2 regions of the Lysinibacillus sp. fkY74-1 genome follow, and region 2 is predicted to be linked to the other one. Evidence: riboswitches for the same ligand, from Rfam matches in the RefSeq annotation. Region 2 holds a riboswitch; the other holds the start of a gene.

Region 1 (15,713 bases), 2.1 Mb from region 2:
CCCAACGATCATTTAGTGCGAAAACTTGAGGCTGCTATTGATTTTTCATTTATCTATCCTTTAGTCGAACATCTCTATTCAACTAATGGGCGTCCTAGTATTGATCCTGTTGTTCTCTTTAAAATGACGTTTATTCAGTACGTTTTTGGTATTCGGTCCATACGTCAAACCATCAAAGAAATTGAAACGAATATGGCGTATCGTTGGTTTTTAGGATTTGGCTTCCATACAGAAGTCCCGCATTTCTCTACCTTCGGTAAAAATTATGTCCATCGCTTTTAAGACACCGATATATTTGAGCAGATTTTCTATGGTATTTTAAAAGAGATTATGCATCAAGGACTCCTCCATGCAGACCATTTATTTATCGATTCCACGCATGTTAAAGAAACTAGCTACTTGGACATGGCAGACAGCTTAAGAGAGCATCTATGCTCGAAGAGTATGTTGGATACAGCAATGATATACCAAATATTGAATATGAAAGAGAAAGAAAAATGACAAAAGCCATCGAGAATGAACTTCTCAACGGCTTTTGTCTACAGTCTGAAACGACAATATTCAAAGGATATATTCGTTTTTAAATTTTACAATGAAATAAAGTTAAGCAAGCAATCTTCACGGTGGATGGTCTGTTTTCGGTGGCAGAATAGCCCTTCCTTCCAACTGTCTTCGTAAAATGAACTTTTAAGGGTATAAACGATAATGACAAATCATTTAGCAGCCCAAATATCAAGCTCTATTTTAATCTCTGGCAAACCTAGTGCTGATACATAGGCTATGGTCATTGATGGATAGGAATCGCCAAACATACCTTGCCATTGCTCGTCGAAATAATCCCAATCTATTTCCTCTGTAGCCCAAATATTGACCTTTACAATGTGAGAGGCATCAATTCCCTCTGAAGCTAAAATCGTTTCAATATGATAAAAGGTATTTGTTATTTGTTCATCTAATGTCTGTGGTAATTGATCATCTTGGTCCAAACCAATTTGACCAGAAAAAACATACATTGTTGCATCTTTTGGAATAATTGTGACATGACTATATTTCCCTACAGGCTTTGGTGCCTTTATTGGGTTTTTACGCACTAGTTTTGATTTCATGTTGAATCTCCTTTAGGTTCTTTTTTTCTAAAAAAGTGCAGACTTATCCCTTGTTCAACTATTCTAGAAAAAAACAGCAGTGGAGAATCCAATGCCCATGCTTAAAAAACGGATAGATCTTTTTTTCATAAGCTTTCTCCCCTTTACCTAAAGTTATTGCCATATTACCATTTCTATCCCTCTTTTTCAATTTATAACTGAAATTATTAAGAATTTTCTTTTTAAGACTCTGAGGCAATTAACTATTTAAACATAGCGAATCTAACATATACTTAATAGTGTAAAGCTAAATTAGCCTTACACCTCCGAAATTGTTACTAGGGTTACTCCATCCCAAGTGGCCCTTCCTTTTTTCACAATTAAAACTAGGTACTCTCTTTGTGGAGTACCTAGTTTTTTTGTTAGTATGCGTGTTCATTCACAGTATACCATATCATCCTCTACAATTTTTCAACAAACTTCCAATAGGTGCTGTAAGCATAAAAACCATGATTGAAGTGCGCTTATATGTACTGGCATGATATTCTTTTCTTTTTACATCAAGTAAGGTATACAATTTACAAAATAAGTAAATAATATGTTTTGTAAGGGGGGAATCGCTATGAACACTAATGTGACTAAACCCTAAACCCTTTATTCCATCCCCAAGTTCATAGCGATTACCGTTCTAAAAAATTCAGGTCTCATTCGAGTACCTGTTTTTTTTTCATCGTTTTTTATAGTTTTTAGGGCATTATCATTTACTACGTGTCGGATGTCCATTGATATAATTTATACTGTCTTTCATTTCTTCTAATAATTTTGTTTGTCTTTTTAGTTGCTTAATCGTACTAATAGCAAACCAAATTATAAAAATAATCGGAATTATGTAAAACAACAGTCCTACTATCGAAAATAAACTAAATATAATATCTCCATTATTATAATTATTCAAATCCTAAACCTCCTGTCTTTAAACAAGATTGTAGCATACTAGATTTCGATTTGGTATTAAAATGGAAAATGTCAATGTGTTATAACGATTATTCTTTGCAGGCTACTCACTTTTCCCACAGAAAACGAGTAGCCTCTTCTACAAAGAATTAACCTGAAATAAGACGTTTTTCTTTTAATGATCCCACTTGACCAAGAATTAGGGCTCCGAACATTTGTATAATCGTCTTCACTATAATTTGTCCTACAATAGCGGCAGGTACTGCTTCCCAAGGCAATATATTAGCTCCAAGTGGACTCAATCCAATGACTACAAAGATTGCAGAATCCAAAAACCCTCCCACGATTCCACTGTAAAGCACTCGCCAAGCCATTGGTAATTTCAGTCGACTATAGATTTCTGTATCAGCTGTTTCAGCCACAACAAATGAGACAGCCGATGCTACCACAATTAAAAGTGTATCCCCGAGTATGAATGACACTACTGCTGATAAAATTAAAGCTGTAACGATAAAGAAATATGTCTTTGTTCTACCATATTTATTTTGCACAAGGTCCCTGAAAATAAAGGTCGCCCCTATTAAAAGCGTCCCCATTGGAACAATAAACATCCCAAACTGTAATGGCGCAAATGCTGCTGTTACCACATTAGCGATGATAATCGATAATAAATAAAATAAAATTCTCATTCTGGTACTCCTCTAATACATTTATAGACATTTCGTAATGGCACACTATACACCTCTTTTATTTCCCCATACAAGAGTGTGCAACTGTGGCAATACTTTAACATCCTTTAATTCCTCATCTTTCAACACGCTATCAATCAGTGCATGATATTTATCTAGTAAATTTTTCATTAATCGCGAATTGTCATTCGTTGTGAGATCATCATTGCCGACTTGAAGATAAAAGGGGATAGTTGGAAATTGATGGTGAATTTGTTTAGCAAAATCGTAATCCTCTTGAGTAAAAACGACTATTTTTAGAGAAATATGGTGATGACTATTTTGCAATCTAAGTTTTCCAAAAATATCCACCAACACTGAATACTCTGTTGTCATACCTGAACTAGGCGCCTTGGGAGAAATGGTCAATTCATCAATGTCGTACATCCAGTTCTGCCACCTACTTCCTTGTGTTTCCACCGCAACCTTTATGTTGTTTTCTTTTAAAATGGCAATAAGCGCCTCTAAATTAGCATAAAGTGCAGGATTGCCGCCTGAAATCGTAACATATGAAAAGCCATTACCCCCAAGACGCTTCAACTCTGCCCAAATCTCTTCCGCTGTCATTTGAACAATAAGATGCTTTCCGCTACCGTCCCACGTAAACGACGAATCACACCACGAACAAGAATAATCACAGCCAGCCGTTCTTACAAACATGGTCTTTTGGCCCACTACCATTCCCTCGCCTTGAATTGTCGGTCCAAAGATCTCGACAACAGGTATCTTACTCAACTTCCATCCACTCCCGTCTCGCTTCTGCATAGCTTGTTGGAGTTTCATATAGTCTGATAAATTCTACACGCGCACCATTATTTCTTTGCTCATCACGCAAGGCCACTACCATGGTATCGTAAATCCAAACAACTATATTTTCTGCTGTGGTATTCATAGGTGGAAGCGTTTCGTTTAAATAACGGTGATCCAGATGAATCTCAATTTTTTGTTTCCATATTCTTTTGATATCACCAAAATCAATCATCAAGCCGCGTTCATCTGTATATCCACTAAGTCCCAATACAACACGATAAGTATGGCCATGTAGGTTTTTACATTTGCCCTCATAATGATGTAAATGATGAGCAGCATCGAAGGTAAATTCTTTGCTTACAAGCACACGCTTAGCATGATAGTTCAATTGATTACTTTGGATATCTACCCCTATTTTTTGGAGCTTATCGACGATTTTAAAATCTGACATGCTTAAAACTCCTTCCTATAGCTTAGATACTCATCAAGCCCTTTTTTTCGCAGTTTACATGCGGGGCATTCCCCACAACCATCTGCGATTACTCCGTTATAGCAAGTCAATGTTCTTTCCCGAACAAATTCTAGAGCCCCAAACTGATCGGCAAGCTCCCATGTCTGCGCTTTATTGAGCCACATTAACGGTGTATCAATCACAAAGGAATTATCCATCGATAAATTTAACGTTACATTCAAGGACTTAATAAAAACATCTCGGCAATCCGGATATCCACTGAAATCCGTTTCACATACACCAGTTACAATATGCTTGGCTCCTATTTGACTTGCTAAAACACCAGCGAATGAAAGAAAAAGAAGGTTTCGTCCAGGTACAAATGTCGATGGAAGCTCACCATTTTGACCGTCTTCCACTTTAATGTCTTGTCGTGTCAATGCATTCGGAGCAAGCTGATTTAAGAGGGTCATATCAAGTATGTGATGCTTAATACCAAGCTCCTCTGCTATCTGTTCCGCACATTCAATTTCAAGGCGATGTCTTTGTCCATAATTAAAAGTCACGGCCTCAATCTCTGCAAAACGTTCTTTTGCCCAAAACAGACAAGTTGTACTATCCTGACCTCCACTAAATACAACAATTGCTTTCTCCTGCTTCATCTATAAAAACTCCCTTTGATGGAAAAAACAGCACGCTAAGAAAAGGTGCTGCTTTCTCCTTAGTTTTTTTAAGAGGGTAGCTAAAAACCTCTTTTTTGATTGGACTAACTAATTTCTCGTTATCGATTATCAATTTTTTCTGGATAAAGGTCATGGTTCATTAAACGGTAATTTGCGATTTCTTCATATTTAGTCTCTGGCTTCCCATAGTTACACCACGGATCGATTGAAATCCCCCCACGTGGCGTAAACTTCCCCCAAACCTCGATATATCGAGGGTCAAGCAATGTAATTAAGTCATTCATAATGATGTTAACGCAATCTTCATGGAAATCACCGTGATTTCTAAAACTGAATAAATACAACTTTAGTGATTTACTCTCTACAATTTTTTTGTCTGGAATATACGAGATGTACATCGTTGCAAAATCAGGTTGATTGGTAAGCGGGCATAAACTAGTGAACTCTGGACAATTAAACTTAACGAAATAATCGCGATTGGAATGAAGATTATCTACTGCCTCCAATACCTCAGGTGCATATTCAAATGAATAGTTCGTTCCTTGATTACCTAATAATGTTAAATCCTTTAGTCCTTCTTCATGACTTCGACCAGACATAAAAAAACCTCCTTGTAAAATGTTTCCCAACACTTTCAAGAGAGGCTTTACCAATTCATCTATTAAAACATACGTCTAAACATAAAAAAGCCACGTCCGATATGGACATGGCAAATTGTCATGTTTCCATAGTTTTTTATAGAGGGTATCAGCTATGAACCTCTCCCGATCAAGTTCGGGCATTCTTTTCCTCCATATAATACGAAAAATAGTACGAAACGTCAAATAGATTTTTTCATACAAAATCCCAGAATTGCTTCTTCTGAAATTACACTGTCATTCTAGGCTATATTTTAGCAGCTCATAAAATCTTAGCTGGGCATAGTTTCATTACTATTCGTAAAAAATAAAACCTGAGTGTAGTATTACTTAAATCCTATAATCCACTCTAAAGTAATACTATTATAGTCGGTTAGAAGTGACCTTTCTCAGCTCTATTAGCGCAAAATTAGCTAGATAATGCTCCCTTAAAATGAAAAAGCTCCTAACATATTTTCAAACTGAAATAAATCAACTACAATGGACAAATGGTAGAAATTCTAAAATCTACCCAATTACCTTAATTTATACAAATTTACTGTGAAGGAGCACGAACATGAAAAAGAAGTTTTTATCCTTACTCATGACCGTCATAATGGTCCTGTCCGTAAGTGTAGCGGTGTATGCTGATGAAAAGTCACCACCTGCGACAAGAGGAGAAATTGTTAAAACCTTGTTGATAGCTGCAGATACCTATCAACCAGGACTAAATAAGGAGGCAATTATACAAGGCTCTAAAAACAAAGATTTACGAGAAAATGAGCCAGCGAAGAAAGTTGAAGCTTTAGTTATGTTGAGCAGAGCATTCGGCGAATTGCCAAAGCCTGTTGGAAATGATCTTCGCAGTGGCACATTTGGAGTTGAGTATACTGATGTACCTACATGGGCTAAGAAAGATATCGATAAACTGACTAAAGCAGGCATACTGACAGGCAACCCTGACGGTACATTAGGAGCAAATGAAGAAATTACTATCGATGAATTCCAAAACCTGATTGCCAGAATATGGACACTTAAAGGTTCCCATTTAAACGATGATTTTTATGAAGCCATCAATAAGGAATGGTTAAATAAATCGACTATTCCAGTCGGAGAAATCATGGGCGGCGGATTTTCTGAGCTTCAAAAACAGAATACTGATAAAATCGAAAAGATAATAGATGAGCTCTCTGGCAAACAATTTGCAAAAGGATCAAAAGAGCAGAAAATTGCCGATTTCTATTCGACAGCATTGGATACAAACAATAGAAATAAACAAGGAATTGAGCCCATTCAAACATATGTAAAAGCAATTGATGAAGCTAAAACTCTTGCTGAACTTGTGCAAGCAGATCTTCATTTGGAGAAAGAATTAGGTATAAGCTCACTATTCAGCTTTGCCATTATGAACGATGCAAAGAATAGCAGTGAAAATGCTTTGTATTACACTGGGTTAGCTACTGGTTTGGATAAGAACAGTTTTGTAACTGAAGACTCTAACGCGAAAAAAGCCTATATTCAGTATATGACCAGACTATTAGTACTATCGGGCGAAAAAGAATCTACGGCAATTGCTCTAGCAGAGAAAATTTATGAAATGGAAAAAAGCTTAGCTTCCGTATCACTTGACCCTCATGAACAAGGCGACGTTAAGAAATACTATAACCCTTATACAATCGAGCAATTTAACAGCATGTTCAAAACAGTAGATATGAAACAAGTTTTAAATTCGATGAAAGTTGACAGTGTTGATAAAGTCATCGTATTTGATGTGAAGCTGGCGCAAAAAGGCGCGGAGCTCTTGAATGAAAAGAACCTTAATGTGCTGAAAGCTTACTCTAAATTGCAGCTCCTTATGGCAACTGGCGGTCTGTTGTCAGATGAATTCGGAGATGCTGCTAATGAGTTTTCTGCAACGTTATATGGAGTTTCAGGCGTAAAAACAGATAAGGAAATCGCAATAGCTAAGACAACTAGCACAATGAGCGGATACTTGGAGCAACTGTTCGCCGAAGAACATTTTTCACCAAAAGCTAAAAAAGATGTTGAACAAATGGTAGATAAATTAATTGCTACGTATGAGGAAAGAATCAAATCCCTTGATTGGATGTCAGAAACAACAAAAGCTAAAGCAATTAAAAAGCTGGATACAATGATTGTTAAAATCGGTTACCCAGATAAGTGGGATACGACATTAGATAAAGTAACTATCAAGACATATGACGAAGGTGGTTCGCTATTTTCTAATACCTTCACAGTAACCAAAGCATACATTGATAACACAAAAGCTAAGCTAGGAAAACCAGTAGATAGAACGGCATGGGTAACGAGTGTCTATACCGTTAATGCTTTTTACAATCCTCTTAATAACGAAATTACGTTCCCTGCTGGTATTCTTCAAGCGCCTTTTTATGATATTAACGCTAAACCTGAAGAAAATTATGGTGCCATTGGCATGATTATTGGTCATGAAATCAGCCATGCATTTGATAACAATGGATCTGCATACGACGAAAATGGAAATGCAAATAACTGGTGGACAGAAGAAGACTTTAAGAAATTCGAAGAGAAAAACCAAAAGCTGATTGAGTTTTATAATGCCATTGAGATTATTCCTGGTGTTTTGAATGACGGTCAGCTTACATTAAGCGAGAATGGCGCTGATTTAGGTGGAATGGCGGCTTCACTGCAGGTTGTCTCTCAAATGAGTAAACCAGATTTTAAAGCATATTTCGAAAGTAATGCAAAAATGTGGAAATCCACAACAACAAAAGAATTTGCAGCAATTTTGAGCAAAAATGATGTACATTCATCCAATAAAGTTCGGGTAAACCGCACGATTGTAAACTTCCAGGAATTCTATGACACCTATGGAATTAAGCCTGGAGATGGCATGTATGTAGCTCCGAAAGATCGAGTTTCCATCTGGTAATCAGCTAATTCAATAGCTCTTACATCCCTATAAAAAAGTTAAGTGACTGTCTAGAGAAAGAGTATGGCGCTTTACTAAGATTGTTGCTGTTAAAACAAAAAGGCAGATTTAATCTATACATTTAGATTAAATTCTGTCTTTTGTTTCAATATTTCATGCATTAAATTTATCCATATTAGCAACCTTATCATTTTGGCTTACCTACTAAAACAAACGAGTAAAAGTTTCTCTAAATATTACCTATCATCACTTCATGTACTTTAAGGGGATAAAAAAACATCTTTCACCCACACTAATGGTGGAGGTGAGATGATGATGGGTAATAATAAACATAAAAATAATAAAACGCAAGACAACAAAAAACAACAGAATCAAAATCAAAATGCTAACAGAGAGCGTAAAAACAGAGAAGAGTTCGCAGAGGAAATAGATTTCAGTCAAATTATAAATGAAAAGAATAAATAATTAATGTGGAACGTAGCCCCAATATCCTTTTAAAAAGCTGTATATTGGGGCTTTTTGTATTTCCTTAAACGAACCCCCTTCTATTGGCTATTTATACATTACCTAGATAGCTTCGTGTTATATTCTGAAGAACAATTTGTCCATTCTTACTGTATTTTTCGAATAACCCCGACAGGAGAAAAATGAAATTTTCATATTCGTCGTCGTGTTTTTTTGGAGCATACGAAGCTGATAAATTCCTTCCCAAGAAATCCTCATAATTAAAAATCAAATCATTTTGATACTTTATAAGCTCATACTTTCCATCCTTAAAAAAGCTGTTAAAAATTGCTGGAGTATCTTCCATTCCACCGCTAAATCCTTTGAAATTCGAACAGGTCTTTTGGCAAATTGCTGCATTCTCTTGAATAATTGGACTAGTTAAATCTCTACTATTCCACACAAGAGCAACATTTGCATTTTGTTTTAATATCCGTTGACATTCCATTTTAAAAGCTTTTTTATCAAACCAATGAAATGCCTGTGCCACAGTTACTAAATCAACACTATTGCCTTTTAATGTGGTATGTTCAGCAGTTCCTTTTACTGATTTAAAACGAGAATGGAAGCTTAAAGACTCCTCAGCCATCTTTCTCATGTCGTCATTTGGCTCCACACCAATAACATTCATCCCTTTTTCAAGTAACTGACGGCTCAATATCCCCGTACCTGAACCAATATCTGCCACCGTCTGTTCTCCTTTAAGTTGGTTTGCTGAAAACAAATAATCAATATATTCATTAGGGTAACTAGGGCGATATTTCGCATATATTTCGGCCTTGTCCGTAAAATTTTCAGTTGTTTTCACTGTACACCCTTCCTCCCCACACTATTTTCTTTAATGTTTTGATAAGGAGATAAGGATCATACCTTACCAAAATTCATTATCACTCACACTTTATTAGCCCTCCGAAGCTCCAACACTTTTACAAACCATTAATACATTTCCTTCTAAATCTTTGAACACAAAATAAAAATCATCCTGTATTTCTGTTAAAAGTTCAACATAATTGTCTTTCATAAATTGATAAGAAGCTTGGATATCGTCCGTCACAAACTGAATGGATGGAACTTGGTAGGTGGCAATATCTCCATCCTCTTTTCTCCACATTGGCATAGCATCTAAAATTAACCCAGCCGTTCCTTCCATGGGTGCCACGAATAAATGCCCAAAATGTTCTTCTCCCCCCTCCAAACCAAATATTTTCCTGTACCATTCTATTGCCTTCTCTAAGTTACGAACTGGAACAAACACAGCACCCACTCTGTTTTTAATTGGGGTACTATTGTTAGAAATAATCATTCATACACTCTCCTTCCAATCCAGCATTCCATATACTTTAGAATTCTACCTCACCCTACTATTCACCTTTATTAGTTATCTATTACAACATCACTATCACAGCAAAAAAAAAGCGTTAATCGATGGAGGATTAACGTCACAAATGTTTCTTTATTTTTATCTCTCATTTTAACCTCTAGCTTAAGATCATTCATCTATCCTGATTTTCATAATAAGCTTCATCCGCATATTTTCGGTCTGTTCCTTTTAGGTAGGCTAGGATGATTGTCGGACGCTTAAGTAAAATCCAATCCCCATTTTTATCAAATTTTCTACTTGATGTGATCATTCCATTTTGAATTGTCCCATATTTTTTCCCGTTCTTTTTTCCCCACATTTTTAATCGTTTAGCAAAATCCGCATCTTCTGCCATAAGCATTTCTTCATTAAAACCATTAATCGATTTAAAATCCTTTTTATTACACCAAAAGATTCCCACAGATATGGCTCCATATTTAAAGAATAATGGACCAATCAATAACATAGCTGAAACAAAAATTCCTAAAGACATTCTCTCAAACTTCCCTGTAACTCCACCGCCAATGTATTTTCCAGAGCTTAAATACTCCTCTGCCTTTAACAACACATGGTCATTCATCCGTGTATCTGCATCAATCGTTACGATGATTTCACCTCTTGCTATCTCAACACCAGCATTCCTTATCTTAGAGAGGTTCTTGTCGTTATTCTCTAATACGATACAATTGTACGATTTTGCAATATCCTCCGTTCTGTCTGTACATCGATTTAATACAACAATGATTTCCACTTGATGTTCAAATGGCTTGGAAGCTTTTAATATGGATTCTATGCATTTTCCAATGTACTGTTCTTCGTTATGCGCGGGTATTACAACTGAAAATTTTATATCCTCTTTATTTTTTTCCTTTAAAACGTTCTCCTTCTCATTCATGTAAAATCTCCCCTTTAACTAACAGTAACTTACATAAGAGTGAATAACATGGAAATAAAATCAAAGTGGCACTACCTATTCACTTTATTTCCAAACCTACCCATTAATTATTATCTCATTGAATTAATGGTCTCAGCTAGTTAGAATTTGAATTTTTTTCTAATTATTATGTATTGTAGAAATAAAAAAATTAGAAGTCTTTATCAACATAAGTTTTTCCTTTTCCCACATTTCAGAACGCCTAAATTTCCTTTCGTCACCTTCTAGAACATTATGTAAATAAGCTTCTGAGTTCAAATTTACAACAAACTGCAAAACCAAAAGGCATAACCCCCTTGAAGTGATGCTGTTGCGTTTTTAATCAAGAGGAAATGATGAGATGAAAAGATTCGTGTAGAATATCAGCTACACAAGCTTGAAGTGCGTGCCAACACATCCCTTGAACTTGAACACCTGCAAGCTTGCTTTCTCAAGAGAGCTAATTGGGATCAAAGCCCATTCAAAATCTATTTTTTGCCATCAAAGAGTACGAATTATTCAAAAGAAATGGGCCATTAAATAGAATAGTATGCTACGGGAGAATGAGAACGTGGTGAATTGAGCAAATGTAAAGTTCACTGCTCCTGTAGAAAGTGCGGTTATAAGCAGATCACACGTTAACAACAGATAAATAGACAGGAAATAGACGATCATGACTATTTCCTCTTTGTCGATATGATTTCATTCCCCCATGATGATGTATTATATTTCCCTTGTGAAAAGCTATCTAGCTAGGAAATAAAAAAATAATTTCCCGGGTAAGCGCAAGAAATGACAAGTTTAGTCTCCTCTTTTAACACTAGACGACTGATTTCATCATAATCCTTGACTTACTCAAGCATCCGAGTAGTATTCTTACCCTCATCATATTGCCTTTCAATAATAGTCGATAGGAAATTTCCAAAAGAATGTTGTATCTATCGGCCAGCCATTTTTGTCTTGCCTCGCGCGTGTTTATGTAGTGTTCGGCCATCGACTGCCTCCCATTTCCCATTATTTTTTAATCCTATATTCATTTTTTTTAATAGACACATTACCAATCATCTTCCATATTCGATTCATATACTATTAATGAAAATAAGATAAGATGTATTTTTTTAAAAACTTACATGTTTCACTGTGAAAATAATCAACTTTTTTCACCCGTATAACAAACCCGTAAATCTCATTGGATAGGTAAATGAATTTGAAGTTTTTCAGTAAATATTATTGTTTTGGAAGGAGGTGAAAAAATGGCACTTTCAATTATAAATATTCATGTAAATGTTACAGGAACTTCGACTAAATTCTTTAATATTTTAGCAGCCAATTTAACTGTCACAGATGGCACAACTATTGCTGCAACTGCCTTTTTAAACGATAGTGGAAATGCCGCTACTGCTTTCCCAGTAGTAACTAATGGCTACTATAATTTCTATATTAATGGGGTATTACAAGAAGGTGGCTCCTATACAGTTTCTGCGACAGAATTAACATTTAATGGCGTTACAGGCACGCTTACTGCAGGTACACCTTTAGTAATCGAAGCAGTAGAATTAGTTACACAAACGTAATGAGTTATTAATTCACATTCCTTTTGTTCGAGGGTCACTACATCCCAAGTGACCCTTCAAATACTTCAAGGCATTGCCACTACAGCAAAATTTTAATTTTCTTATGCACTTTAATAACTGATTTAAAAAAGTAATAAACTAATAAAAAGTTCATAGAATAGCATTGCATCATTCATAAATAATTAGGATGGGTACGAAACTATTTAACGAAGGAGAATGTTTATGAGCATTGAAATTATTAAACTCGCACCAACATTATTACATGTATTTAAAGCTGGAGAGTCGATTCCTAAAAAAGAAAAGCGCGTTATTTATGGACAAGCTACATCAGATGCAAATGGTATCGCTACTTTTTATTTCACAGACAATGCAATAGCGAGTGGCAATCCTTTGTTAACAACTATTGATTTCGCAGTATCAAGCGTATACTCTACAAATACAACCATTAATTTAAGACCTCGGGTACAAATGAGAGAGAAGAATATTGCCGCAAAATATGTTTCTGCAAATGTGACAAATATTAGCGGTGTAACAGTATTAGGCATTAATGTATTAGGGTCAGAAAATCCAGTAAGTGGTGTTGTTGTAGATTTTATGGTTCTAGGCAGCTTTGATCAATCCTAATGCATCTACTAAATGATGTAATAAAAAAGATGTCTAGAAAGGAGAGCCTTTTTGAACATCTTTTTCTTATTGCAAAGGAATATTCAGTTCAATATTTTCCCCCATGGGATTGGCATCATAATTCAAATAAGTTTTTGCTTTTCCATTATATTCTTCAAATTGTGTTCTCTCCACTTCGTATTACTCATCTCGTGAAATCGAAATACCTTTGTGTATTGCGTGCCTTTCTAATTCAAATTTTATCCTTTCCACCTCCTTCCTCCATTAGATGGAGTAATTCTTCATTCCGTTCAAAAATTTAATTATCACCAATAGAACAAAACCAGCAAAACTCAATATATCTGTGTCTTACTGGTTTTGTAGAAGCCCACCCTTTACCGTGAGATGGGGAAACTCCAAGTTCCGTGCATCAGCAAAGGCATGTTACGTTTGTTTCACTTATCTATAACAATTCGTACATTTCTATGTATTCATTACCTCTTTCTGTGTAGAAATATACAGGGTATTTCTGTTGGAGGAATAATCTTTTTGGTACCTGAACTCAACATAAAATGTTTTTTGAATATGGTTTACTGCGTATACACTCCGATGAATCCATCATCGTTCCCGTTATTAACGAGTTTGATTTCATTATATGGATTCTTCTTATAACTCTCTAACAGAAATAGCGTTTTTTTATTTGTATTACTTCCTTCTGTCGTTGTATAGGTAAGAGTTAAAATTTTCTTTTCCTTATCAAATTTAAACGAGTAATCAGAGTAATTCCTAGTAGTTGAATTTATCAAAATATATGTTTTATGCTTATTCTTGTCGTAAGCATAAATTCCATCCTTTAAATCATCTCCAAATGTGTTAAGAACCCTTTTACTTTCTTCATGATTAATATCCAGTTCTAGTACTCTTACATTCTCCAATTTTGTATTTTCGGAAATTACCATTTCAGGATTGCTCACTTCTTCGTAGTTAACATTTACTCCATAGCTACAAGCCGTTTGCATCAACAATAATCCGAGTAAAGCACAAAATGTTAACCTCTTTTTCACGACTCTTATTCCACCTTCTCTTAAAATTTAATAACATTGGTTAATACTTACATATTATACAATAAGCAAACCTTCTATATACAAATATTGCCACTTAGTATATAATGGAAATTTAATTACAAATATAGGGGAGGTTGTTAAAAGATGACAGCAATAACTGGAAATAAGTTACTTAGTTCGTTACTCTTTAGCTTTGTGTTATTTTTAGTGTTTAGTTGCAGTAGCCTTTTAGTCCATGCAGCCGAGAGTGATTCAGAATTACTACCCTTTGAGGAATTAGAATTAGTGACAGATAATAGGTATAGCATAACAACAGAAGACGGCGGCATGATTCTGTTTGAATCAGAAGCAGACTATCAATCCTATCTGAATAACAGCAAACAACTATTATGTGCTACATGTAATCAAACAACACAGACTACACTTGAAAAATATACTGTTTCACGGGCATTTATTGGTTACCACCCTGCTACACCAGGTTGGGATAAAGTGAAAAGTGTATCCATTGCTGGTGGCATCACTTGGAGTATAAACGGCTCCTTTGCACAAGGTTCATCGACGTTCGGTATTTCATTTTCACATAGCTTTACTTCTACAAGGACTTATGAATCGCAATACCCTAATAAATATGTCCGAGTTGGTGTTAGAAAAGACGTTATTTACCACAAAGTAAAAAATGTAGTGAAAAACCCTATGGGTACAATCATCAACACGTATATAACTGAAACTGCAACTCCAATTGGTGATACGTATACTGAATTAATGTATAAAAATTAAGTAGCTATTTAGCAGTACAAGCTATGAATATCCTGCTACGAAAACCCAACTACAATCTGTTTGTAGTTGGGTTTTTAATGACTTCGTAAAATAAAAGCAACTCAAGCATACTCATTTTAATTAAAATAGAATAATTATTGTCCATTGTGGCGCACAATCATAAGAGAATGGCGCATTAAAGTAATTCTAGAGGATATTGTTAAATCAATGTTTGTAAAAGTAAATCAAGTGGGGGTGTACGACCGTTATTGAAGTTTGTACCCCAGATTATCGGTTAGCATAATAAGTATTATATGGCAGGTGTTTGAAAATCTCTACTTAATTTAAAATTGTTTAATGGTTTAGGACTTTCTTTTGAAATATCTTTATTTCTTCAGAATAATACTTATCGCCTCCCCATATATTGCACTGATGCAAATGATTATAGAAGGGAGGATATCATGTCTTCACAATATAAGTATTGGAAACCTTATATCGGCCCATTCGATCCATGTCCACCTATAAAAGTTAAAGTTTATGCTACACCACCACAATTATATATGGGCTTTCAACCACCCGGATTACCTCAATTCCCAACCCCTCAAGAAGCACTTCTAGCCGGAACTTTATGGCCTCAATTGTTTAGTCCCTACCCACCACCAAAAAGGAGGGATGAAAAGTGAGTAAAAAGATGCCACCCGAATTTTATACCCTACTTGAAGAAATACAAGCGATCGAT
Region 2 (14,654 bases):
TGAGCGTTCAAAAGTATTTTTAGCTAACTTAGCGAAGGAGCTTAGTGTACATATTGTCGGTGGCTCCGTTTCCATAAAAAAGGACGACAAGTTTTACAATACGATGTATACATTTGATAACAATGGAGTACTTGTTGGGGAATATAGCAAGGCACATCTTTTTCGTTTAATGGACGAGCATCTTTATTTAGAGGCTGGAGATGATATGAATCGATTTGCGCTAGGACCAATTGAAGCGGCTGGTGTCATTTGCTATGATATTCGTTTCCCTGAGTGGTTACGTGCACATGCCCTCCAAGGAGCGAAGGTGCTGTTTGTACCAGCTCAATGGCCGACACCTAGAATTGATCATTGGAAAACATTGCTGCAAGCGCGAGCGATTGAAAACCAATGCTTTGTTATAGCAGTTAACCGTATTTCGAGAAAAGTAGAAAACTTTAATGGGCAATCGATGATTATTCAGCCATGGGGTGAAGTGCTTTGGGTTGGTGCTGAAGACGAGGAAGTTGCAGTAATTGATGTGGATTTCTCCATAGTTGATGAAGTACGTGGAAGAATTCCTGTATACGATGATCGTCGACCAGGACTTTATCAAGATGTTGTGGTGAAAGGATAATGAGATGGCACGTTGAAGGGGAGAGGCCTCTTGAACGTGCCTATTTTTTAACTCTTGTCATCAATTAAGGAGTTTGCAAGGAGCATAAATTCTAGAGTGATGCGATTATGACCCTTCATGAAATTTTCTCCGAGTAAACTTTCAAGCTTTTTTAAGCGGTGATACAGTGTTTGACGAACAATAAACAATTGGTTAGCCGTTTGCTGCTTGGAGCCGTTTGATTGTAAATAGACTTGTAATGTTTCAAGGAGCTTGCTGTTATATTTTTCATCATACTCAATAACTGGCTGTAAATAGTCATTTATAACTTCCTTTAAATTCACCTGCATTTGTAATTTATAGATTAAATGATACAAATGCAAATCGTCGTAAAAGAATGATGAAGCTTGCACCTTGCGGCAAATATATAATGTTTCTAAAGCAGTTTGATAGCTTTTGAAGATATCTTGTACATCTGCAACAACTTTACCAACTGCTATTTGAAACTCTTGAGTTTGCTGTTTTTTATAAAATTCAGTTTTAGGAAGCGAGGTGAAGATGCTATTTAGTATTTCACGAATCGCTCGACAATCTTTGGCATGAAGTAAAATAAAAATGACATAGCTTTTTCTTTCGAATAAAAACGGGATAAAGCCATGCTGTTCAAAGAGATTACGGTAATAAAGTTTACTATAGACAATATCCTCCTGCGCTTTCATGACTGTACTAGGAGTGGCCAAAATAAAGACAACGCCACTAGATTGTGAAAAGTTGGTATAGTGGGAAACGATAAATTTATAGATTTCTTCCTTGGATAGCTTTTGGTCGATCCAATCAGCTAAAATTGAGGCGTCCTCAATATTCTTTTTCTCCTCAATATAGAACTCTCGCATTAATAATTGTGCTAATGCTGTTGCTGTACGGTCTAAAATTAATAATTCAAACTCTGAAAATAGACCATCTTCACGGAATAAGGTTAAATCTGCATAATGCTGATCAAAAATATAGATGGGCTCATGTTTAAATTGCTGAGCATATTTATTCAATGCTAATAATTGCTGACGTTTACTTTTAGTCATATTAGGATATAAGACGGGTTCCCGTCCCTTAATAGAAAACATAATTTGTGTTTTTAATTCGATATACATATTTTGTAAGATGTCTTCCGTATTTTGTCCTAACACCGTATTTTTATTTAAAGTTTGTGAGTAGGATTCTAGTGTCGAAACCATTAAATACTGCTGATTTATAATTTGACTATGTAAATCCTGTGTAATGCGAACAAAAGGAACCGCTTCATGAAAAACAATAATCGGGAACTGATGACGATTTGCAATAGCAAGTATTGCTTCTGGAACTGCTTGAATAGAAGAGCCATACTCAATACAAAGGGCAGCACAATTTTTTTCAATTAAGGATTCAATAAACGTCATAAAATCTTCAATGCCATGTTGAAGACTGATCCCCGTCGTTAACACCAACTCTTCTCCAACTAAAAAATTATCTACATGGACTATTTCAAGAACATGTGCCCACTTTACGATTCTTAATAACCCCTCATGACCTGCAACTACCTCTGCATTCTGAAAGTATTTATTGTCTAAAACATGAAGTACTTTAAGTTGGAATTGGCTCAATATAGCTCCTCCTTTGGAAACATCTTTTATGACTTTTTTATCTATTATTGCTGTTTACTGTTATTAAATAGCTAGAAAACTAAATAAAGTAATATTTTAAGAATATTTAGTCTATTTTACATTATGTTTAAAACAATTGTATAGAAATTTACAGTTTGTCTATTACTTCAACGATATGAAACATGTAAGATTTTTGTAAGCGATAATCCAATCTAATAAAAGAGGTGTCAGATATGGAGCAACAAACGCATTTACAAAGAGGATTAAAGAAACGGCATATGACGATGATCGCGATAGCGGGTGTAATTGGGGCTGGCTTATTTATGGGCAGTGGCTCAGTCATTAACTTGGCGGGTCCAGGAGCAATTTTGTCGTATATATTTGCAGGAATTATTGTCATCTTAGTGATGCGTATGCTAGGTGAGATGGCGGCTGTCAATCCAACAAGTGGGTCGTTTGCACACTATGCACATGAAGCAATTGGTCCATGGGCAGGCTTTATGATTGGTTGGCTGTATTGGTTTTTCTGGGTCATTGCTATCGCATTAGAGGCAACGGCAGCAGCGGCGATTATTCAATATTGGTATGACGGAATTCCTTTATGGCTCTTAAGTTTACTTTTAACAGTAGCACTTACTTTAACAAATGTTCTTTCTGTAAAAGCCTTTGGCGAATTTGAATATTGGTTCTCTCTTATTAAGGTTGCAAGTATAGTAGTTTTTTTAGGTCTAGGCGCATTTATTATTTTTGGTATAGCACCAAACTTTAACGCTGTTGGTCTGACGAATCTAGTTGAGCAGGGTGGATTTTTACCAAACGGCTTTGGCGCTGTATTAATGGGTGTTGTCATTGTTATTTTTTCTTTTATGGGGACAGAGATTGTGGCTATCGCTGCTGGTGAGTCAGATGAACCGTTAGCAGCTGTCACAAAAGCTACGAATTCGATTACTTGGCGCATTTTAATTTTCTATGTAGGCTCAATAACAGTTGTTGTGACGTTATTGCCTTGGCACTCCTCTGATATTTTAACAAGCCCTTATGTAGCAGTGCTAGATTATATTGGTATTCCTGCCGCTGCACAAATTATGAATTTTGTTGTTTTAACAGCTGTGCTATCGTGTTTAAATTCTGCACTTTATGCAACATCACGAATGGTATTTTCTTTAGCAGAGAAGGGGGAGGCACCGAAAGCTTTTTTAAAATTAAATAAAAATGGTGCACCAGTGAATGCAATTTTAGCCGCAACATTTTTCTCTTATATTGCCGTTATTATGAATTATGTTTCACCTGATAAAGTATTTATGTTTTTGCTAAGCTCTTGTAGTGCTATTACTTTGATTCTTTATTTAATCATCGCCTTTTCACAATTGAAAATGCGTAGAAAGATTGAACGCGAAAATCCTGAGCTACTGAAGGTGAAGATGTGGCTATTTCCTTATCTAACGTATTTCACCATAGTAGCTACAACTGCCTTATTAATGGCCATGTTCTTTATTGAGTCTATGCGCTCACAAATTCTATTTACATGTGTTGTCGTTGCCGTGGTCATGATTTTTTATTTACTTACGCAAAGAAATAAGGTGATAAAACAGGTCGATGAATCAAGCTCTATTTTTAACAAAGACGAATTTGATTTTGAACAATAATCCCATGTAAGGAGAGGTTAAATGATGACAGTACAACAAAAAATGAAAACGCTAACACATTTTATCAAAGGGGAAGAGGTAGCTGGTACTAGTGGGAGATTTTCAGATGTGTATAATCCAACAACAGGTGAAACGATAGCGAGAGTACCGCTTGCTTCAAAAGATGAAGTACAGCAGGCCATTCAACAGGCTAAGGAAGCCTTTCCTGCATGGAAAAAGATGTCCATTGGGAAGAGGGTTGAGGTTTTACATCGATTCCGTCAATTGTTAGTAACAAAGCAGGAAGAGCTTATTGAAGTGATTTGTCAGGAAAGCGGGAAAACTAAAGAGGATGCGAAGGGCGAAATTATTCGAGGGATTGAATCGGTAGATATGGCGATTAGTGCCCCACAATTACTAAAAGGGGAGTATTCCGTCAATGTAGGTGGCAATATTAATGCTTTTTCTGCCAAATCACCACTCGGTGTAGTGGCAACGATTGCGCCTTTTAATTTCCCTGTTATGGTCCCTTTAGCTATTACAAGTATGGCTGTGGCAGTAGGGAATGCTGTTATTTTAAAGCCATCTGAACGTGTTCCTCATTCTGCATTATTTTTAAGTCAATTATGGAAAGAGGCGGGACTCCCTGATGGTATTTGGACAGTAGTGAATGGCGATAAAGAAGCGGTCAATGAGCTTCTAGAAAACAAAGAGATTCAAGCCATTTCCTTTGTAGGCTCTACGCCAGTAGCCGAATATATTTATCAAACGGGAACAAAGCATAATAAACGTGTGGCTGCTTTTGGTGGTGGTAAGAATTTTATGATTGTTATGCCAGATGCCAACTTGGAGCAAACTGCGAACGCCTTTTTAGGTGCTGCATACGGGGCAGCATCACAGCGCTGTATGGCGATTTCTGGAGCGCTTGTTGTTGGTCAAGATACCGAGCAGCGTTTTACAGACATATTGAAGCAGAAGATTTCACAGCTAAAGATAGGTCCTTATACAGAAGATGATGTCGATTTTGGTCCAGTTATTAGCCAACAATCGAAGGAAACGATTATCAGCTATATTGATGGGGCTGTTACTGAGGGGGCAAACCTTGTCATTGACGGACGAAATCCTAAAGTATGCGAAACATCTAATGGTTTTTATGTTGGACCAACACTACTCAATAATATTACGCCTGATATGACTATCTTCAAAGAGGAGGTATTTGGTCCAGCCCGCATAGTAGTGGGTGTAGAGACATTACAAGAAGCTATTGAATTAATTAATGACCATGAACTTGGTAATGGTGTAACGATGTTTACCAGCAGTGGTGCAGCAGCTCGTAAATTCCAAGAAGAGATTGAAGTGGGCATGGTAGGGGTTAATGTACCGATTCCAATTCCTGTCGGCTACCATAATTTCGGGGGATGGAAGCGCTCTAAGTTTGGTGAAGGGCATATGTTTGGTCCGGATCAAGCGAGATTTTTTACAAAGGCTAAAACAATCTCGGAGCGTTGGCCAGATGAAATGGAAGATGCAACAAGCTCCTTTGCCTTCCCAAGTAATAACGATGCAAAAAGCTAATCTACTGAAAAAATAAATGAGAGGGTGTTCGGCAATGACACAGATCAATCTTAAAAGTGATGTTTTAACAAAGGATGAGCAATATGTATGGCATTCAATGAAACCCTACAATCCACAAGCAACCTATGTAGTGGAAAAATCAGATGGTGCAAGAATAATAGATACAGATGGCATCGAATATATTGATGCCATGGCTGGGCTATGGTGTGTAAATGTGGGCTATGGACGTAAGGAACTGGCAGATGCCGCACATGAGCAAATGATGAAGAATGCCTATGCACCATTATCGCAGGGACATTTACCAGCCGTACAGCTAGCTGAAAAACTAAATGACTTGCTTGGTGGGGAGTACGTTATTTTCTTCTCTAATAGTGGATCAGAAGCGAATGAAACAGCTTTTAAAATAGCACGACAATATCACCAGCAAAAAGGGCAAAGCTCCCGCTATAAGACTGTCTCTCGCTACCGCGCCTACCATGGAAATTCCTTTGGGGCATTAGCAGCAACAGGGCAAGCGGAACGGAAATATAAATACGAGCCTCTGTCTCCTGGCTTTATCCATGTTGCACCGCCTGATCAATACCGTGAACATGAAGATGATGCTATTGCGCCATTAGATTTAGCCAGCGTAAGGGCTGTCGATAAAACGATGACATGGGAACTGAGTGATACGATTGCAGCCATGATTTTAGAGCCAATTATTACAGGTGGCGGCGTCATTATGCCTCCTGAAAACTATTTAATAGGCATAGAGGAAGTATGTAAAAAGCATGGTGCTTTAATGATAGTGGATGAAGTTATTTGTGGCTTTGGTCGAACAGGTAAGCCATTTGGATTTATGAATTATGGTGTGAAACCAGATATTATTACAATGGCTAAAGGGATTACGAGTGCATACTTACCATTATCAGCAACTGCCGTAAAGCGTGAGATTTATGAGGCTTTCACTGGCACAGATGCCTATGGCTATTTCCGCCATGTCAATACATTTGGGGGCTCTCCAGTGGCATGTGCAGTTGCATTAAAAAATATTGAAATTCTAGAGCAAGAAGAATTGTTCGACCGCTCCAAGGAGATGGGGAAGGCCACATTACAAACATTGCAAGAAAATTTACAGGATCATCCGAATGTAGGAGATGTGCGGGGCAGAGGTTTATTAATTGGGATTGAGTTAGTAGTAGATAAAGTCTCGAAAGAACCTTTACCAGTGGAGAAGGTAAATGCTGTTATTGCTGCATGCAAAGAACAAGGGGTGATTATTGGGAAAAATGGGGCAACAGTAGCCGGCTTTAATAATGTTCTGACACTATCACCACCACTAAATATTGTGCAAGCAGATCTTCAGCGCATACTTGATGTGGTCGTTGAGAGTTTAAAGAAGCTTTAATAAATACTATTGGTTCTAAAGGACTCTAAATAAGAGCTTTTAGAACCTTTTTATGAAATCAGAAAAAGGTTCAATCAATAAAATAACAATCAATTTATGTAAAATAATACTGGAAAAAGGTGAACTGTAGTTTATAAAATTTTTTTGATAATTATCTATCAAAAGTGTCCTGGCGAGGGATATTCTTTTAATTACTTCTTTTTAAACGAACAATCAATCAGAATAATCCCTTTTTATCTAGCAAGTAGAGAAAATCCTTCTCTACTTGCATCTCTTAGTCTTCTCTTTTAAACATATACCCCTTATAGGATTTATGAATAATCATGACAATTCCCATTAGCATGAAATTTGACAAAAGTGAGCTGCCCCCGTAGCTTAAAAAAGGCAAAGTAACTCCCGTGACTGGTAAAAGTCCAAGGGTCATGCCAATATTTTGAGTAATTTGGAAGGCTAATAAGCTTGATATTCCTGCGCCCATTAATGTCATAAAAGGGTCTTTTGCTTCAACTGTAATAAGCACAATCCTGTAGATGACAAAAAACAGTAAAGCAATGACGAATGCACCGCCAGCAAACCCTAATTCCTCAGCAATAGTAGAAAAAATAAAATCAGTATGTTTTTCTGGTACATAAACATTGTTATTCAGATAGCCTTTTCCGATAAATTCACCCGATCCAATGGCTAAAAAGCCCTGGCGTACTTGAAACGAAGAATCTATGTAATCATAAGGCTGCAGCCAACCATAAATACGAGATACTTGATGTCCTGATAGGGCACCTAAAATTTTTTCCGTGAAAAAATCATTAAATCTGACATAAAGTACTACAACTGTACTGATAAGAACTAGAGGAATGGCCGTAAACACAATCAGTAACTTTCTATGAATACCCGAAAAAAGTATCATGGGTAGAATCATTGCCATGTATAACATAACCATGCCTGTGTCGGGTTGTTTATAAACAAGGAGCGATGGAGGAAGGACGATGAGTCCGATTTTTACTAATAGCCATAAATCAGCTAGATAAGAGGGGCGTCCATTTTTCTCTTGATGAGAGATAATGACTTTACTCACAACAATTAAAAAGGCGAATTTTAAGAACTCAGATGGCTGAAGGGAGCCTAGAAATGGTATTTGATACCAAGATTTAGCCTCGTTTATCGTCCGTGCAATACTTTCTGGTGCTACTATGAGTCCAGCAGTGAATGCTACGGCTAATCCATAAAACGGCCATCCAATCTTTTTTAATTGTTCAATATCAAGTAAGGAAATCCCAAACATGATCATAAACCCAATGAGATAAAAGATAAATTGCTTCATAATGAAGGAACTGGTATATTGTCCGAAATTGACACTGCTAGAATGGACAAAAAGACAGCTAAAACCTCCAATGAAAAAGAGGCTCACAACTAAACTTCCATCCAATTTCTTAAGCTGCGACAAATGTAACACCTTCTTTCTATAGTTAATATTATAAACGCTGGTAATGTGTGGAAGGTTGCAACTATTTACATGATGCAAATAAAGGATATTTGTACATGTTGATTTGTACGGTAAATTACCTATATGGGATGAGTGAGTGGGCATAATTTCTTAATTCTTCGTCTAATCTTTACAAAAATATAACACTGGCTTTATATCTTCATACTATCATTATTGGTAAGAGTTGGAGGAGGAGCCAGAGATCATGCATTTTTTTCGTTTCATTAAGGTGAAGGACAAGTTACTTGTACTTATGATTGTTTGTGTATTATCGAATGTATTGCTAGGTGTATTTAGTGTGGATTATTTGAGAAAAATGTCGTGGCATGCAAGTGAGAGTTACAAACAGGGGCTTGTTCCAATTGGATGGCTAAATGAGCTGGAGGAATCGCAACGTCAATTAGATTTTATCGTTGATTCTGATGGTGATTATAAAAGAATGTCAGCCATTTTAAAAGACGTGGATAAGCCGTTAGACCATTTAAAAGGGCAAGAAATTGATAAAAAAATGAGTCATCAAATTAATAAGTATAAATCCTTGCTGGGAAAGCAGAGAGAAAAGATTGAGGGCTACCAGCAATTGAAACAAAGTGAACAAGAGAAATTTTATTCACAGACGTTTCTACCAATAAGTCAGGAAATTCATACATTATTAGAAGAAACTCAAAACTATCTTGTTCAACGAGCAAAAGACCAACAACAGTCCTATCAAGAAGATGTACAATTTGGTTATTGGCTGCTTGGTGGGGTGTGTTTAACAGTTGTGATGCTAGTTATTATTATAGGATTTATAGCAACAAAGGCAGTCAATGTACCTACACGACAATTGAAATCATTATTAAAGCAAGCTGAACAGGGTAATTTCACTGCCAATGCAAGTTATGTGGCTCATGATGAGCTAGGTGAGGTAGTGCTTTCTTACAATCAAATGGTCACAGAAGTGAAACGTTTACTCCATACAGTTACGGACAGTGCCTACGAAGTGGAGAAAATGACCGGGAAATTGCAGGAGTCCTCAGAGGAATCCTCTACAACAACATTAAAAATAGCTAAAGATGTACAGTCTATTTCAGATTCAACAGCAGCGTCTACTAATAAGTTGGCCTCCAATACATCATCACTAGAAGAAGTTTTAAATGATGTACAGGTCATATTAGAGAAAATTCAAATTGTGGAAAATTTCGCCCACAAAACTGCTAGAGATGCGGAGAGCGGTACTGAAATTGTGCAGGCCAATTTGGCGCAAATGCAGACGATTAAGCAAGCTGTCGAGAAATCCAATACAGCCATTTTTAATTTAGTTCAACGAGCATCATCTATCGATCAAATGATAGAGGTCATCGAAAGAATAACAGCTCAAACAAATCTATTGGCGTTAAATGCATCTATTGAAGCGGCAAGAGCGGGCGAGCATGGCAAGGGATTTGCAGTAGTAGCGAATGAGGTACGTAAGCTTGCGGAGCAAACCGTCCATTCTACACAAACTATTACATCCATTGTACAAAACATTCATTTGGATTCAAGCTATGCAGTGCAAATGATGGAGGGCGTTCTAGTGGCAACCGAGAAAGGCGTTACTGTAACAGGACAAACGGCTTCCAGTTTTGATCAAATTTTAGAAAAAGTACATACAATCAAGCCTTATATTATGGAAGTATCTTCTACAGTTCAAGAGATTGCCAATCATACAAAAAAAGTTAGTGATGATGCGGTTATGTTGACATCGTTATCTGATACGAATACAGTATCGACAAAACATGTTGCTTCTTTAACAGCCAATCAATTAACAGCACAGCAACATTTCCATAATTATATTAAAGAATTACGAAAGGTATCAAAAGTGCTACAAATAGCCGTTAAACGTTTTTCAATATAATTTAGTCATTCATATCTTAATGGGCGATTGAATCTCCTTTGTAAAGTTAGCAAAGGGGATTCTTTTTATTTGCTCTAATAACTTGTTGGATGGTAGTTTTAAAATATGTCCTCTGTGAATATACAAATGTATTTGATATATTTTTGTAGCACAATAATTTAAAATGTTCATATACTGAGAAGTAAGGGATAGTATGTTTCTTTTATGAATATTTTTAATATAATTGTTGTATTTTCAAAACGAACACATTATAATGAATTTCATTGAAAGTGTTATTAAATCAATGTTTGTTAATATATTTTGTACTTTCCATAAGTACAATTGTTCACATGTGGAGGTTTTGAGAAATGAAAAAAATTATGGTTACCGGAGCACTTGGTCAAATTGGTTCTGAGCTTGTAGAAAAACTTCGTAGTATTTATGGAGAGGACAATATACTTGCTACTGACATTAGAAAGCTTGACCATACTGAGGGCCCGTTTGAGATATTGGACGTTACAGATGGACAAAGAATGCATGATTTAGCAAAGGACTTTGGTGCTGATACAATGATGCATTTAGCAGCACTATTATCAGCTACAGCTGAAAGAAATCCTTTGTTGGCTTGGAATTTAAATATGGGTGGATTAATGAATGCTTTGGAAGTTTCACGAGAGTTAAATATGCAATTCTTCACACCAAGCTCAATAGGGGCATTCGGACCATCTACACCGAAGGAAGACACACCTCAGGATACATTGCAACGCCCGACAACTATGTATGGTGTTAATAAAGTGGCTGGCGAATTATTATGTGATTATTACTTCAGCCGTTTTGGAGTAGATACACGTGGTGTCCGTTTCCCAGGTTTAATTTCTTATGTAACACCCCCTGGCGGTGGTACAACTGATTATGCGGTAGAGATTTTCTACGAAGCGATTGAACAAGGTAAGTATACATCTTATATTCAAGAAGGTACGTATATGGATATGATGTACATGCCAGATGCTTTACAGGCAATTGTCGATTTAATGGAAGCCGATGGTAGTAAGCTTGTTCACCGTAATGCTTTTAATATAACAGCAATGAGTTTTGAACCATCGCAAATCGCAGCTGAAATAAAAAAACATTTACCGAACTTTACAATGAACTATCAGGTTGACCCAGTTCGTCAGGCAATAGCAGATAGCTGGCCAAACTCAATAAATATTGAAGCGGCACAAAAAGAGTGGGGCTTTAAAGCAGAGTACGATTTGTCAAAAATGACGGTAGATATGTTAGAAAAGCTAAAAATTAAACTGCATAAAAGAGCGATTTCATAATAGCGATTGAACGGATGATGTGATAGACTTCATCCGTTTTTTTTATGAAATAAATGGGGGATATATATTCTTATTGGAATAGATTCGTTTATACTTGTGTTTCAAGATCAGCAGACATTACATCATTAGTGAAAGTTGAAGAGCGATTTCCGGTTTAGGAAATCGCTCTTTCAGGTTTAAATTATTTATTTAACATATGAAAAACTTGCTCAACGTCCTTATCGCCACGACCTGAGATATTAATAATAATAATGTCATCAGTTGTAAGAGTAGGCGCTAGTTTTAGTGCATGGGCAACTGCATGAGAGCTTTCGAGTGCAGGAATAATACCTTCTACCTTCGATAGCACCTGAAATGCCTCTAGGACTTCTTCATTTGTCACGGTAACATACTCTGCACGACCAATTGTTTTTAAGTGACTGTGCTCAGGTCCCGCACCTGGGTAATCTAACCCTGCGGCAATCGAGTATGTTGGTAGAGGGTTTCCCTCTGCGTCCTGTAGCACTAAGCATTTGAAGCCGTGCAGTTCTCCAGGCGTTCCTTCGTTAAGTGTAGCAGCTTGATCTGGCTCTATTCCGATAAGACGAACATTTTTATCAGCAATAAACTCTGCGAATGCCCCTATAGCATTACTTCCACCGCCAACACAGGCTAGGACAGCGGTTGGTAGTTTTCCTTCTTTCTCCAAAATTTGCTCGCGGCTTTCGCGGCTAATAACTGATTGGAAATGTTTAACCATTGAGGGGAATGGGTGCGGCCCAACAGCAGAGCCTAATAAATAAAATGTCGTTTCGTAGTTTGCCACCAAATCAGCGAATGCTTCATCAACGGCATCCTTTAAACGTCCTTGCCCCTTATCAACAGCTACTACCTTTGCTCCAAGAAGCTCCATTCGAAATACATTTAATGCCTGACGTTTAGTATCCTCTAACCCCATATAAATAGTACAATCCATCCCGAACATGGCACAGGCAGTAGCGGTTGCCACACCGTGTTGTCCTGCACCGGTTTCAGCAATAACGCGATTTGCTCCCATACGTTTTGCTAATAAAATTTGACCCAATACATTATTGATTTTATGTGAGCCCGTATGGTTAAGATCCTCACGCTTTAAATATATTTTTGCGCCAGCCAATTGCTTTGTTAAATTTTCTGCAAAATAAAGAGGGGATTTGCGACCGACATATTCATTGAAATAATAATTCAATTCTGTATTAAAGTCTGCATCATCTTTGAATTTTTGGAAATTTTCATCCAAAATAGTTAATACATGCTGAAGCTCCTCTGGAACGAAGCTTCCACCAAATTCTCCGAAATATCCTTTATTCTCTGCTACTGTACTCATCTTTTCTCGACTCCTCTACGCTCATTTTTTCATAAAAAAAAGCCACTCCAATCCTCTGTAAAAAGGACGAGTAACCGTGGTGCCACCTTTATTCGCAATTGATGTGCGCTTTCTAACTCCGATAACGGGGAGCCAATCGGCCTTACATTGGAGTAAGGCTGCTCTGAAGTCCATTCACAAGTACGTACTACTGGTTTACACCGACCACCAGCTCTCTTTAAGTAACGATGTTTGCTACTACTCTTCTTCTTCGCATTTATTAGAAAGAATTGTAGAATGTTTTCAGAATATTGTCAAGAAAAAAAGACGAATCTTGTAAGACTCGTCTATTCAATCATCTCTTTAAAGTGAAGGCGTTTATTGAGTATATACATAATAGGTGCACCCACCGCTAAAACAACGAATTCACCTGCTGCCACCGTTAGCCAAGTCCAAAAGAATGGTAGCTCTAAGGCTAAATTCAATTCAAAGGCAATTATAAACATTGTACAAGTAAATAAGAATGTATTGATGATTAAGCGTGCCCAAATATTTTTAACAAATTTACAAATCAAAATGAACAAACCCAATGTAATCATAGAATGTCCAACACCAAATACTAAGTCGTAGATACCAAGTGGTGAAAAGATATTAGCAATAAATACTCCAATTATGATACCAACGGCAAAGCGTGGATTAAAGGCCACTAAATGGTTAAAAATTTCAGATACACGGAACTGCACCTCTGTAAAACCAAATGGTGCAACAAGCATCGTCACAGCAATGTATAGAGCTGCAATAATACCACTTGCTGCTAAAAACTTTATTTTCATATTCATTTCTCCTTAGTTTTTTTTCGTGGGATGGTTACGAACCACGTAGAGCAAGTGCAATCATATCAGTATTCATGCGGGTTTGTAAATAACTATGTGTAAATAATGTGTAAAATAATAAAGCGGCTAAAATATTCATTGTATTTCTCATGAATTCAATTTATCAGGAATTAGAGCTAACACCAGAAGAAGGAACAGCAATTTTTTTTGCTAACAACTTACGTAAAAAGAAAGTTTCGAAGGTTGAAATTGCGTAGGGTGAAAGTAAAAGTGAACTAGTTAGACGATGCGCTGTGATATCGAGCCAATGACGGTATTTAGTACAAATTTTCAATTACAGGGAAATCACGTTGCAATGATTGGACTGCCATTTCTAGAATTAAGAATTTATGAAATAGTCGCCGTTGTTCAGGTTTCAGCATACAACGGAACGCTCCTTGTGAATGACTGGAACAACTGCCAATACACTATCAATCATAAATGTGCGCTTGGCTTGCCTTGTAAAACAATACGCCTGAAAGGAACCGCCAACAATTTTAATTATCTTGATACGCCTTTGTGACACTGTGCCGTCTTTAGCCATATACATCATGTTCAAAAATTGATTTCGCTGCATTGCTTTTATAAGTTGTTCTTTCATCATTCCACACCTCTCAAACAAGAACATTCGTTTGTGTTATTTTAGAACTGATGTTCGCATTTTGACAAGTATTAATTTGTGGAAATAAAAAAAGCCCATTATCAATTAAGGTAACGGGCATTTCATCTGAAGGTGTTGGAGGAACTTTCACTGTTACGACTACAGAGAAAGATGGATTCGGCATGTACGCGGTTGAAAATTATGCATTAGCAAAAATTCAAGAAGGGTCTAAAGTAACGGTTTAAGTGTATACAAAGGGAAAGATGATGTAGGATTCCCTACGATTACTGCAACAATTATAGAGTAAAAATAAGCCCTCCACAGATTTGAATTGTGGACGGCTTATTTTTTATTTTTCAACTGCATATAAAAGTCCATCCA

The links. A riboswitch is a leader RNA that binds a small molecule or an ion and turns the genes downstream of it on or off. The one in region 2 is predicted to bind preQ1.
Region 1: linked by a shared signal. The riboswitch ahead of queF (preQ(1) synthase) and the one ahead of ACE1MS_RS02145 (QueT transporter family protein) in region 2 are both predicted to bind preQ1.

What each region holds. Positions count from the first base shown of each region.
Region 1 covers NZ_CP170173.1:2,527,239-2,542,951, forward strand. The annotation lists partial or broken gene ACE1MS_RS12260 (transposase) at 1-396, shown strand, start outside; gene ACE1MS_RS12265 (RidA family protein) at 714-1,106, opposite strand; gene ACE1MS_RS12270 (hypothetical protein) at 1,843-2,040, opposite strand; gene ACE1MS_RS12275 (VUT family protein) at 2,189-2,728, opposite strand; gene queE (7-carboxy-7-deazaguanine synthase QueE) at 2,774-3,502, opposite strand; gene queD (6-carboxytetrahydropterin synthase QueD) at 3,495-3,968, opposite strand; gene queC (7-cyano-7-deazaguanine synthase QueC) at 3,971-4,630, opposite strand; PreQ1 riboswitch class I at 4,684-4,727, opposite strand; gene queF (preQ(1) synthase) at 4,750-5,250, opposite strand; PreQ1 riboswitch class I at 5,373-5,419, opposite strand; gene ACE1MS_RS12300 (M13-type metalloendopeptidase) at 5,846-8,200, shown strand; gene ACE1MS_RS12305 (hypothetical protein) at 8,513-8,665, shown strand; gene ACE1MS_RS12310 (class I SAM-dependent methyltransferase) at 8,757-9,512, opposite strand; gene ACE1MS_RS12315 (VOC family protein) at 9,606-10,007, opposite strand; gene ACE1MS_RS12320 (glycosyltransferase) at 10,198-10,959, opposite strand; gene ACE1MS_RS12325 (DUF4183 domain-containing protein) at 12,231-12,551, shown strand; gene ACE1MS_RS12330 (hypothetical protein) at 12,774-13,175, shown strand; gene ACE1MS_RS12335 (hypothetical protein) at 13,745-14,218, opposite strand; gene ACE1MS_RS12340 (hypothetical protein) at 14,363-14,995, shown strand; gene ACE1MS_RS12345 (spore coat associated protein CotJA) at 15,436-15,657, shown strand; gene ACE1MS_RS12350 (spore coat protein CotJB) at 15,654-15,713, shown strand, end outside.
Region 2 covers NZ_CP170173.1:438,850-453,503, forward strand. The annotation lists gene ACE1MS_RS02100 (carbon-nitrogen family hydrolase) at 1-616, shown strand, start outside; gene ACE1MS_RS02105 (PucR family transcriptional regulator) at 664-2,232, opposite strand; gene ACE1MS_RS02110 (amino acid permease) at 2,466-3,878, shown strand; gene ACE1MS_RS02115 (CoA-acylating methylmalonate-semialdehyde dehydrogenase) at 3,903-5,432, shown strand; gene ACE1MS_RS02120 (aminotransferase) at 5,467-6,819, shown strand; gene ACE1MS_RS02125 (FtsW/RodA/SpoVE family cell cycle protein) at 7,094-8,260, opposite strand; gene ACE1MS_RS02130 (HAMP domain-containing methyl-accepting chemotaxis protein) at 8,505-10,175, shown strand; gene ACE1MS_RS02135 (L-threonine 3-dehydrogenase) at 10,523-11,476, shown strand; gene trpB (tryptophan synthase subunit beta) at 11,658-12,821, opposite strand; T-box leader at 12,881-13,081, opposite strand; gene ACE1MS_RS02145 (QueT transporter family protein) at 13,148-13,633, opposite strand; PreQ1 riboswitch class I at 13,640-13,684, opposite strand; gene ACE1MS_RS02150 (transcriptional regulator) at 14,049-14,273, opposite strand; gene ACE1MS_RS02155 (hypothetical protein) at 14,623-14,654, opposite strand, start outside.